2 regions of the Streptomyces sp. NPDC041940 genome follow, and region 1 is predicted to be linked to the other one. Evidence: riboswitches for the same ligand, from Rfam matches in the RefSeq annotation. Region 1 holds a riboswitch; the other holds the start of a gene.

Region 1 (6,111 bases):
CATACGGGCGCTCCCGGCGGGACGAACGGCAGCCCCGGCGGCGCGCCGGACTCGATGAGCCGCCACAGCGCGTCCGTGTCCGCGTGCTGTTCGATCAGGTCGCCGAGCCGGTCGAGCTGCTCCTCGCGCAGCGCTGCGAACGAGGTGTCCGGCGCCGGTACGAAGCGGCGGCCGGCCGCGGCCGCCACCTCGCGCAGGAAGGCACGCCGGAAGCCGTCCGACTCCAGCGAGCCGTGCCAGTGCGTGCCCCAGGTCTGGCCGACCCGGCAGCCGTCCAAGAAGGGGGTACCGCCGGTGACGTCGGCGACCCCGTGGTGGATCTCGTAGCCCTCGACGTGTTCCCCGAGGGCCTCGCCCGCCGGCCGGGTGAGGGTCTTCTCGCGGGCGAACCGCACCCGCACGGGCAGGATCCCGAGCCCGTCGACCTCGCCCCTGCGGCTCTCGACGTCGTCCTCGATGTGCTCGCCGAGGATCTGGAAGCCGCCGCAGATGCCGAGCACGGGACGCTGCTCGGCGGCCCTGCGCACCAGCGCGTCGGCCAGCCCGCGCTCCCTGAGCCACTCCAGGGCACGGACGGTCCCCCGGGTCCCCGGCACGATGACGAGGTCGGCGTCGGCCAGCTCCTCGGGCCGGTCCACGAACCGCACGACCACACCGGGTTCGGCGGCCAGCGCGTCGACATCCGTGAAGTTGGACATGAGCGGGACCGCGCAGACGGCGACACGCAGCACGTCCTCGCCGACCGGCGGGGCGACGACGGACTCCCGGACCGTCCCCCGCAGGGACACGCGCAGCCCGTCCTCCTCGTCGATCCCGAGCCCGTGCCGGAAGGGCAGAACGCCGTACGTGTGCCGCCCGGTGAGGCCCTGGAGCATGTCGAGCCCCGGCTCCAGCAGGGAGACGTCCCCGCGGAACTTGTTCACGAGGAACCCGGCGACACAGTCCTGGTCCTCACGGGACAGCAGGGCGACGGTCCCGAAGAACGAGGCGAAGACCCCGCCCCGGTCGATGTCGCCGACGACGAGCACGGGGAGTCCGGCGCCCCGGGCGATCCCCATGTTGACGATGTCCGTCCGCCGCAGATTGATCTCGGCCGGCGAACCGGCCCCCTCACAGATCACCGCGTCATACGTGCCCCGCAGCTGCTCCAGACAGTCGAGCACCGTCCCGAGCAGCCGCTGCTGCCGCCCACCGTGATACCCGCGCGCACTCATCTCGCCGACCGGCTTGCCCAGCAGCACGACCTGACTGCTCTGCTCGCCACCGGGCTTGAGCAGCACGGGATTCATCAGCGCGGTCGGCTCCACACGGCACGCCTGTGCCTGCATGGCCTGGGCCCGCCCGATCTCGGCGCCCTCCCGCGTCACGAACGAGTTCAGCGACATGTTCTGCGCCTTGAACGGCGCGACCTTGACGCCCTGCCGCACCAGCCACCGGCAGATCCCGGCGGTCACGACGCTCTTGCCGGCGTCGGAGGTGGTACCGGCGACGAGAAGCCCCCCGCCCGTCATGACGTACGCCCCTTCACGATGTGGCGCGCGGCGACACAGACGCCGAGCGCGAGCCAGCCGACACGCCTGGACAGCCGTACGGCCCGTTCGATGTCCCCGGTGCCGACGCCGCGCCCCGCGCCGTTGAGGACGGGCCGGTGCTCGACACGTCCGCCGTAGGACAGGGTTCCGCCGAGCCGCACCCCGAGCGCCCCCGCGAACGAGGCCTCCACGGGCCCGGCGTTGGGACTCGGATGCTTGGCGGCGTCGGAACGCCAGGCCGCCACGGCTCCCCGGGGGTCGCCCCCGGCCGCGGCCGCGAGTACGGCGGTCAGACGGGCTCCTGGCCAGCCCACGACATCGTCCAGTCGCGCGGAGGCCCACCCATAGCGCCGGTACCGGGCCGACTTGTGCCCGACCATGGCGTCGAGGGTGTTGACGGCCCGGAACCCGACAAGCCCCGGCACCCCGCCGACGGCCCCCCACACGAGCGCTCCCACGACGGCGTCGGAGGTGTTCTCCGCGACGGACTCGACGACGGCCCGGGCGATCCCGTCGGCGTCGAGTGCCTGTGGATCCCGTCCGCACAGATGCGGCAGCCGCTCCCGGGCCGCTTCGACGTCCCCGGCCTCCAGGGCGCGCCCGATGGCCTGTGCCTCCCGGGCGAGCGAAGTCCCCCCGACGACGGCCCAGGTGGCGACCCCGGTGAGCCCGACCGACGCGACGGTGGACGTACGCACGGCTCGTGCGGCGACGGCCCCGAGCGCGACGGCTCCGCCCGCACACACCACGGTGTGCAGCGCGCCCCACCCCCGGTGGTCCCGCCACAACACCCGTTCCACGGCACCCGCGGCCCGCCCGAACGCGGCGACCGGATGCCCCCGGCGAGGATCGCCGAGCAGCAGATCACCGATCAGACCGACGGCGGCACCGTACGCGTGGACGCGACCGGCACCCATGGGCTCAGCCGGCCACGGGGGCGGACGACGGTGGGGAACTGGCCCTCGATCGGCAGCCGAACATGGCGATATGTCCTCACTCAGGGTGTCCACGCCCTGGTTCGACGAGACCGGCGGTGAGAGTTCCTGGCTCCCGGTGAGTTGCTACCCCGGTGACAGTGGCGGGACCGCGCCGGAGTTCCACCGGCTTCCTCTCCTGCCGCCGCATTGGCCCCGGCAGTCCACCACGGCCGCGAACAGCCGTCAACTTGCCGTTGACCTGCGAGGGGAGAGTGTGGACAAGCCCACACCGCCTGCCTCGCAGAGGGTGCCAACTGCTGTCCCGCACACGGCAACCGGGCGGCCCGGGACCGAAGCCCCGTGCCGCCCGGCGACAGACGATCGTGCTGATCGTGGTCAGGCCACGATCAGATAGATCCCGTACCCCACAGCCGCCGCACATGCCGCGAAGCACGCGTACGCCCCCGTCACCGCGAGCCCCGCGGACCCGCCCGCCGCCACCGCCCGCTCACGGCGCGACAGGCCCGTGATGCCGAGGGTGAACAGGCCGACGAGGATCACGGTGGCCACGAGGCTGACGCCGAAGACGGAGCCGAGGGTCGCCCAGTCGATCTTCATCTCAGAGATTCTTCCTTGTCACCGGGTGGGCGGGATCAGACCGAGGTGGTCGTGGTGGAGGGCTTCCGGTCGGCCGGGGACTGGGCCTGGGCCGGGATGGTGGCGGCCAGTTCCTCGGACGGACCCGCCGGAGGCGGCGTCACCGCAGCGATCGCGGTGGTCACGACACCCGCCGGCTCCTCGTCGACCTCGTTGACGTTCGTGTGGTCGACGACCTCACGGCGCGACAGCTTCCAGATCACCGCGCTGGAGGCGACCAGGAAGACCGCCACGACCGCCGTGCCCCAGCCCCCGAAGCCGGTCACGTACTCGGCGAGCGCGCCCACCAGGGCCGCCGCCGGCAGCGTCAGACCCCAGGCGACGAACATCCGCGTCGCCGTCGACCAGCGGACCACGCCGCCCTTGCGGCCGAGCCCTGCGCCCATCACCGCGCCGGACACGGAGTGGGTGGTGGAGAGGGAGAAGCCGAGGTGCGAGGAGGCCAGGATGACCGTCGCCGCGCTGGTCTGGGCGGCGAAGCCCTGCTGCGGCTGGAGGTCGGTCAGGCCCTTGCCCATGGTGCGGATGATGCGCCAGCCGCCGAGGTAGGTGCCGAGCGCGATGGCGACACCCGCCGAGAGGATGACCCACATGGGCGGGTCGGAGTCGGGGGCGACGGCGCCGCCGGCGACCAGGGCGAGGGTGATGACACCCATCGTCTTCTGGGCGTCGTTGGTGCCGTGGGCCAGCGAGACCAGGCCCGCGGAGGCGATCTGGCCGGCCCGGTAGCCCTTCTTGGAGGCCTCGCCCTCGGCCTTCTTGCCGAGGGAGTACGTCAGCCGGGTGGCGAGCAGTGCGGCGATGCCCGCGACCAGCGGGGCGGCGATCGCCGGGATCAGCACCTTGGTGACCAGGACGTCACCGTGCACCGCGCCGACGCCCGCCGAGGCGATCGTGGCGCCGATCAGGCCGCCCATCAGGGCGTGCGACGAACTGGACGGCAGACCGACGAGCCAGGTCAGCAGGTTCCAGAGGATCGCGCCGACCAGGGCGGCGAAGATGACCTCGGGGCGGATGCCGGCCTCGTCGACGAGGCCTTTGGAGATCGTGTTCGCGACTTCGACGGACAGGAAGGCGCCGACCAGGTTGAGGACCGCGGACATGGCCACCGCGATCTTCGGTCTCATGGCGCCCGTGGAAATGGTCGTGGCCATCGCGTTCGCGGTGTCGTGGAAACCGTTCGTGAAATCGAACGCTAGTGCGGTTACCACCACAATCGCGAGGATCAGCGAGAAGCTTTCCATTTACCCAGGCAATCGTTCGGCGTCGTTGGCGGGACGAACGTAGGTAACCCGAGTGAACGGAAGATGAACTGGGAGGGGCGCAGGGGTGTCCGCAACAGAGGAGTGTCATTCCGCCTTGGTACAGCGGCCCTTGCGCCCCAACGATCACGTGCCCCGCGCGAACTGTTTCAGTCGATCGAGTGACCCGTCGAAGAGATTCTGATCACCCGGCAGGGTGCCGTCGCCGTTGTCGTACTGCCAGAAGGTCCAGGAGGACCAGCCGGCCGGCAGCGGTCCCGCGCTCGCCGCGTCGTAGCGGGCGACCCACAGGGGGTGGTTCGCGGCGAAGGCGCGGCTGTTGCCCGTGCACGTGTTCCACCAGTGGGTGGTCGTGTAGATCACCGGGCGGCGGCCGGTGAGCCGCTCGACCTCGCCGCTGAACGACTTGATCCAGCCGACCATCCCGGCCTTGCTCAGGCCGTAGCACTTGTGCTTCTTGTCGTACGGGTTGTACTCGATGTCGAGCGCGGGCGGCAGCGTCCAGCCGTCCGCGCTCCAGCTGCCGCCGTTGCGTACGAAGTGGGCCGCCTGCGCCCGGCCCGACGACCTGTTCGGCAGCGCGAAGTGGTAGGCGCCGCGGACGAGGCCGGCCGCGCGTGAGCCGTTGTACTGCCGGCTGAAGTAGGGGTTGCGGTAGGTGGTGGACTCGGTCGCCTTGACGTAGACGAATCTGGCGCCCTTCGCCTTCGCGCTGCGCCAGTCGACGTTCTTCTGGTGGGACGAGACGTCGTGCCCCTTCGGGCGGCTCGCCGCAGCGGCCGGAAACTCCGCGAGCGCGGTCCCTCCCAGGGCGAGTGCCGCAGCGGAGGCCGCCAGTAAGCGGCCGCGGCGGCGGGTCGATATGTGGTCACGGGCCATGCGATTCCCCCCGGAATGGCTACGTGCACGGCAAATCCCCCAGAGAGTACTGGAGGGCCGTCGAATGTCCGATGATCTCCGGCCAAGAGAGATCCATGACGCGTTTGTGCGGGTATGCGCCCTTACGCATGCTCGGTTTCCGGCCTAAAGTGCCCCCGCCCGGCGGCGCGTTGAGGGGCTGCCTGGCAGGATCGCCGCATGGCTGAGCAGCGAGGCGACGAGCGGGACGCGGGGGGCGTCCGGGGCGGCGGACAGGATGCGGGGGAGTCACGGCGGAGCGGTGTGCGCCCCGAGGAGGCGCGCGCCTGGGAGGACCTCGTCGCGACGGCCCGCCGGACGGTCGGCGACGGGCTCGTCGTGGGAACGTCCGGCAATGTCTCGGTGCGCGTCGGGGACACCGTGCTGGTCACGCCGTCGGGCGTGCCCTACGAGCGGCTGGCGCCGGACGACGTGACCGGGGTCGACCTCGACGGCCGGCAGGTCCTCGGCGCGCTCGTCCCGACCAGCGAGCTGCCCATGCACCTCGCCGTCTACCGCACGACCGGCGCCCGTGCCGTCGTCCACACCCACGCCGTGCACGCGACGGCCGTCTCGACGCTCGTCAGCGAGCTCCCGCTGATCCACTACATGGCCGCCGCGCTCGGCGGACCCGTCCGGGTTGCCCCGTATGCGACGTACGGCAGCGACGAGTTGGCCGAGAACATGCTCCGCGCCCTCGCCGACCGCTCCGGCTGCCTCCTCCGGAACCACGGCACGATCACCTACGGCGCGACACTGGACCAGGCCTACGACCGCACCGCCCAGCTGGAATGGATGTGCCGCCTGTGGCTGACCGCCACATCGGTGCCGGGCCTGTCCCCGAGC
Region 2 (6,111 bases), on a different contig from region 1:
TCCTCGAGTTCTTCGAGGACGGCGAGAGCGGTGGCCGCGTCGGGGCCCCAGACCACGGGGCCCAGCCGGTCCAGCAGCACCGCCCTGATGGGCGTTCGGCTCGCTGCGCGATCGGCGATGTGGGCGGTCACCAGGTCGGCCACGCGGGGGTCGCCGGGCCGGTGGTAGGGGATGAGCGGGACGTGCCCGACCTTCATCACGTAGTACGGCGTGATGGGCGGCAGCACGTCCTCGGTGCTCCACACACCGGCCAGCGTCAGCGCGACCAGGTGCGTGGAGTGGGTGTGGACGACGAACCGGGCCGTGGGGTCGGCGGCGCAGATGCGCCGATGGAGCGTCAGGGTCTTGCTGGCACGGTCGCCCGCGACCTGCTCACCCCGGGCGTCGACCTGTGCCAGGCGGCCGGGTTCGAGGAATCCCAGGGCGGCGTCGGTGGGCGTGATCAGATGGTGGTCGCCGACCTTGGCACTGATGTTGCCCGCGCTGGCGTGGACGTAGCCCCGGGCGAACAGGCTGGTGCCCACCCGGACGATCTCCTTGCGGACCTGCTCGACACCTTCGTCGGGTGCGGTCGGCTGCGGGTTCATGCGGCCTCCTCGTCCAGGAGCGCGAAGGAGCGGGTGAAGAAGTCGGGGCCGCCGAAGTTGCCGGACTTGAGCGTGATGTGGAGCGTGTCCCCGTCGGGAAGAGCCGCCGCGCACCAGGGCACACCGGGGTCGATCTGCGGGCCGATCCGGAGTCCGGTGACACCGAGCGCCTGGACGACCGCCCCCGAGGTCTCTCCTCCCGCGACGACGAGCCGGCGCACGCCGCGCTCCACGAGCCCCTGTGCGATGCGGGCCAGCGTCCGCTCCACGAGCTCACCGGCCTCGGCGGCACCGAGCCGGCCCTGGACGGTCCGGACCGTGTCGGCGGACTCGGTGGAGTAGACGAGCACGGGACCGTCGTCCAGATGCGACGCGGCGAAGGCCAGGGCTTGCCCGGCCACGTCCTCGCCGGCGGCCACGCGCAGCGGGTCCACGCTGAAGGCGGGCCGGCCGGAGCGCAGGTACTCGAGGACCTGACGGTTGGTGGCCGTGGAGACCGAGCCGGAGACGACGGCCCGGTGACCGGCGGGAGGCGGCAGCTCCGCTGCGGCGCGGGACGGCTTGAACCCCCAGTTGGCGGGCAGGCCGATCGCCAGCCCCGAGCCGGCGGTCACCAGTGGGAACCCCTGGACGGCCGCGCCCAGCCGCACGAGGTCGTCGTTGGAGACGGAGTCGACGATGGCGATCCCGAAGCCGCCCTCACGCAGGGCGTCGACGCGGGCCCGGATCGCCTCGACGCCGTCGGCGACGACCGTGTGGTCGACGAGACCGACCTTTCGCGTGGTCTGCGCGCCGAGTACGGAGACCAGATCGGAGTCGGTCATCGGGGTGAGCGGGTGGTGGCGCATGCCGCTGTCGCTGAGCAGCACGTCGCCGACGAAGAGATGCCCCTTGAAGATCGTGCGCCCGTTGTCGGGGAACGCCGGCGTCGCGACCGTGAAGTCGGTGCCCAGCGCGTCCATCAGCGCCTCGGTGACCGGCCCGATGTTCCCGGCCGGAGTCGAGTCGAAGGTGGAGCAGTACTTGAAGTAGATCTGCTCGGCGCCCATGGACCGCAGCCAGGCCAGTGCTCGCAGCGACGCCTCCACGGCGTCGGCCGCCGGGACGGTCCGCGACTTGAGGGCGATGACCACCGCGTCCGCGTCCACCGCCTCCTCGACGCCGGCCGGTGGTGTGTCGATCAGCTGGACCACCCGCATGCCCGCGCGCACCAGGTTGTTGGCGAGGTCCGTGGCACCGGTGAAGTCGTCGGCGATGCATCCGAGACGGATTCCCATGTCAGGCCTCCACCGGCTTCGGCAGGTCGACCCCGGGGAAGATCTTGATGACCGCGCTGTCGTCCTCGGCCCCCAGTCCGGATGCCGACGCCTGGAGGAACATCTGGTGGGCGGTCGCGGCGAGGGGAAGAGGGAACCGCTCCGGCCGGGCGGCGTCCAGCACGAGCCCGAGATCCTTGACGAAGATGTCGACGGCCGACAGGGGCGTGTAGTCGCCGTCGAGCACATGGGCCATGCGGTTCTCGAACATCCAGGAGTTGCCGGCGCTGTGCGTGATGACCTCGTAGAGCGCCTCGGCGGGAACGCCCGCCTTGATACCGAGAGCCATCGCCTCGGCCGCTGCGGCGATGTGCACGCCCGCGAGCAGCTGGTTGACGATCTTGACCTTCGAGCCGAGCCCCGCGTGCCCGCCCAGACGGTAGACGGTGCTGCTCATGGCCTCGAGCACCGGGTCGGCGAGCGAGTACGCCTCGGCCGAGCCCGACGTCATCATGGTGAGTTCACCGGCCGCGGCACGCGCGGCGCCGCCGGAGATGGGGGCGTCCAGGTACAGCACGCCCCGCTCGGCGAGTCGGCCCTCGAGCGCGGCGGACCAGCCCGGATCGACCGTGGAGCACATGACGAAGACGGAGCCGGGGCGGAGCCGGCCGGCCGCGCCGTCGGCACCGAACAGCACGGCCTCGACCTGCGCGGCGTTCACCACCACGCCCACCAGGACGTCCACCGAGGCCGCCAGCTCGCCACAGGTCCCGAACGCCGTCCCGCCGTCGCGGGCGAAGTCCGCGGCCGTCTCAGGACGCAGGTCGTGAACGCCGACGTCGTATCCCGCCGCCCGCAGACTCCGGGCCATCCCGAGGCCCATGGCTCCTAGACCCACCACGCCCACGCGCGGTCGTTCGGGCTTGTTCTGGTCGCTCATGCCCATCCTCGCCTTGCCGTGCCGTCCGGAGGCAGGTCGCGTCAACCGGCCTCCGGGAGATCAGGTCATATGATGACCTGAGGACGGCGAAATGGGAGGTGTGATGTCCGTCACGCACCGAGAGGGTCGGCGTGCGGCCGGTGGGGGCTGGATTTACTAGGACGTCCAACTATATAGTCGCGGGTGTAGGCCCGCGGTGCAGGGAAGCCGGTGTGAATCCGGCACGGTCCCGCCACTGTGACCGGGGAGTACGCCGTCGAGCAGAACGCCACTGACGAGCTGGATGTCGGGAAGGCGGACGGGGTGCGCTGATCCGGGAGTCAGGATACCGGCCGTGGGATGTTCCGTGTTGTCCACGAGGATGGAGCTGACACGCATGGCACCGGTGTGCACCCACGACCCCGGAGGACCCGCCCGACGCGTCCGTCGTGCCCGACGGATCGTCCCGCGCCCGGTCGTCACCCTCTGACGGTCCAGCCATACGCGATCTCGCGCGGCCCCCGCACCCGTACGCCACCGCGTCCGTGTGCGACGGACCCGCGCGCCGTCCCGGACCACCTGACGAGAGAGCAGGCACCCATGGTCCGTGTACAAGACCACGCCCCTGTGCGTGAGTTGACCCATTTCGTCGGCGGTAAACACACCCCGGGAACCTCGGGGACGTACGGCGACGTGTACGACCCCAACACCGGCGAGGTCCAGGCCCATGTGCCCCTCGCGAGCCGCGCCGAGACCGAGGCGGTGATCACCGACGCCGCGCACGCGCAACGGGAGTGGGGCGAGTGGAACCCGCAGCGCCGCGCCCGGGTGTTCATGCGGTTCCTGCAACTCGTCGAGCAGGAGAAGGACTCGCTGGCCCGGCTGCTGTCGTCCGAGCACGGCAAGACCGTCGCGGACGCCCACGGGGACCTCCAGCGCGGACTTGAGGTCGTCGAGTTCGCCGCCGGCATCCCGCATCTCCTCAAGGGCGAGTTCACCGACAACGCCGGCACCGGCATCGACGTCCACTCCCTGCGCGCGCCCCTCGGCGTCGTCGCCGGGATCACTCCCTTCAACTTCCCGGCGATGATTCCCCTGTGGAAGGCCGCACCCGCCCTCGCCTGCGGAAACGCCTTCATCCTCAAGCCGTCCGAGCGCGCCCCGTCCGTCCCGCTGCGACTCGCCGAACTGTTCCTGGAGGCCGGTCTGCCGCCCGGTGTCCTCAACGTCGTCAACGGCGCCCGGGAAGCCGTCGACACTCTGCTCGAGGACCCCCGGGTCGAGGCCCTCGGCTTCGTCGGTTCCACGCCGGTCGCCGCGCACGTCTACGCCACCGCCGCCGCCCACGGCAAACGCGCCCAGTGCTTCGGCGGCGCCAAGAACCACATGATCGTGATGCCGGACGCCGACCTCGACCAGGCCGTGGACGCCCTGATCGGCGCGGGCTACGGCTCGGCGGGGGAACGGTGCATGGCGATCTCGGTGGCCGTCCCGGTCGGGGAGGACACCGCCGACGCGCTGGTGGCTCGTTTGAAAGAGCGCATCGGCGGCCTGCGCATCGGCCGCAGCGACGACCCCGAGGCCGACTTCGGTCCCCTCGTCGGCCAGGACGCCGTCGACCGGGTGCGCTCCTACGTCGACCTCGGCGTGGAGGAAGGTGCGGAACTCGTCGTGGACGGAAGGGACTTCGTCCTGCCCGGACACGAGAGGGGCTTCTTCGCCGGGGCCTCCCTCTTCGACCGGGTCACCCCGGCGATGCGCGTCTACCAGGAGGAGATCTTCGGCCCGGTCCTGTCCGTCGTACGCGCCGCCGACTACGAGGAGGCCCTGCGCCTGCCCAGCGAGCACCTCTACGGCAACGGCGTCGCTATCTTCACCCGCGACGGTGACACCGCCCGCGACTTCACCCGGCGCGTGAACACCGGCATGGTCGGCGTCAACGTGCCCATCCCGGTGCCGGTCGCCTACCACACCTTCGGCGGCTGGAAGCGCTCCGGCTTCGGCGACCTCAACCAGCACGGCCCCGACGCCATCCGCTTCTACACCCGTACGAAGACCGTGACGTCGCGCTGGCCCGCCGGGCTCCGCGAAGGCGCGAGCTTCACGATCCCCACGATGGGCTGAGCGGCCATGACCAGTACGCTGCTCACCGAGGACCAGCAGGCCCTCGTCGAGACCACCCTCGACTTCGCCCAGGACCACCTCGCCCCGCACGCCCTCGACTGGGACCGTGACAAGCACTTCCCCGTCGACGTCCTGCGCAAGGCGGCCGGACTCGGGCTCGGAGGCGTCTACGTCCGTGAGGAGTCGGGCGGTTCGGGCCTGACCCGCGCCGACGGCGTCCTCGTCTTCGAGTCCCTCGCCTCCGGCTGCCCGTCCATCGCCGGGTATCTCTCCATCCACAACATGGTCGCCTGGATGATCGACCGGTACGGCGACGCCGCCCAGCGCGAGCGCCGGCTGCCCCGGCTGTGCGCCATGGAGGACCTCGCCAGCTACTGCCTGACCGAACCCGGCGCGGGCTCGGACGCCGCCGCCCTGACCACCCGCGCCGTCCGGGACGGCGACCACTGGGTGCTCACCGGCGTCAAGCAGTTCATCTCCGGAGCCGGGGCCTCCCAGCTGTACGTCGTCATGGCCCGCACCGGTGGCGAAGGCCCGGACGGCGTCTCCGCCTTCATCGTCGAAAAGGAAGACCCCGGCGTCACCTTCGGCGCCAACGAACGGAAGATGGGCTGGAACGCCCAGCCGACCCGCCAGGTCGTCCTGGACGGCGTCCGGCTGCCCGCCGGCCGGCTTCTCGGCCGCGAGGGGCAGGGGTTCCGCATCGCGATGAACGGCCTGAACGGCGGCCGGCTCGGCATCGCCGCCTGCTCGCTCGGCGGCGCCCGCAGCGCCCTCGACCGCAGCCTCGCCCATCTCGCCGACCGCGAGGCGTTCGGGCAACGGCTGCTCGACGCGCAGGCCCTGCGCTTCCGGCTCGCCGACATGGCCACCGAACTCGCCGCCGCCCGCGCCCTCGTCCAGCAGGCGGCCCGTGCACTCGACGCGGGCGACCCGCAGGCGCCGTACCTGTGCGCGATGGCCAAGCGGTTCGCCACCGACACCGGGTACTCGGTGGCCGACCGCGCCCTCCAACTGCATGGGGGGTACGGGTACCTCAGCGAGTACGGCATCGAGAAGATCGTCCGTGACCTGCGAGTCCACCAGATCCTGGAAGGAACCAACGAGATCATGCGCGTCATCGTGGCCCGCGGCCTGACGGAGGCACTCGGATGACCGACGTTCAGTTCCGTACGGCGGGCCGGGCCGCCCACATCGTCCTCGACCGGCCCAAGGCCCTCAACGC

What was found. A riboswitch is a leader RNA that binds a small molecule or an ion and turns the genes downstream of it on or off. The one in region 1 is predicted to bind cobalamin.
Region 2: another riboswitch for cobalamin. It lies ahead of ACZ6I3_RS20515 (CoA-acylating methylmalonate-semialdehyde dehydrogenase); the one in region 1 lies ahead of ACZ6I3_RS04555 (cobalamin biosynthesis protein).

What each region holds. Positions count from the first base shown of each region.
Region 1 covers NZ_JBVJBP010000001.1:1,037,188-1,043,298, forward strand. Annotated here, with positions in the region: gene ACZ6I3_RS04545 (hypothetical protein) at 1-3, opposite strand, end outside; gene ACZ6I3_RS04550 (cobyric acid synthase) at 1-1,511, opposite strand, end outside; gene ACZ6I3_RS04555 (cobalamin biosynthesis protein) at 1,508-2,449, opposite strand; cobalamin riboswitch at 2,551-2,690, opposite strand; gene ACZ6I3_RS04560 (hypothetical protein) at 2,846-3,067, opposite strand; gene ACZ6I3_RS04565 (inorganic phosphate transporter) at 3,103-4,350, opposite strand; gene ACZ6I3_RS04570 (lysozyme) at 4,495-5,247, opposite strand; gene ACZ6I3_RS04575 (class II aldolase/adducin family protein) at 5,446-6,111, shown strand, end outside.
Region 2 covers NZ_JBVJBP010000011.1:193,804-199,914, reverse strand. Annotated here, with positions in the region: gene ACZ6I3_RS20530 (class II aldolase/adducin family protein) at 1-587, opposite strand, end outside; gene otnK (3-oxo-tetronate kinase) at 584-1,864, opposite strand; gene ltnD (L-threonate dehydrogenase) at 1,866-2,783, opposite strand; cobalamin riboswitch at 2,941-3,134, shown strand; gene ACZ6I3_RS20515 (CoA-acylating methylmalonate-semialdehyde dehydrogenase) at 3,363-4,886, shown strand; gene ACZ6I3_RS20510 (acyl-CoA dehydrogenase family protein) at 4,893-6,041, shown strand; gene ACZ6I3_RS20505 (enoyl-CoA hydratase/isomerase family protein) at 6,038-6,111, shown strand, end outside.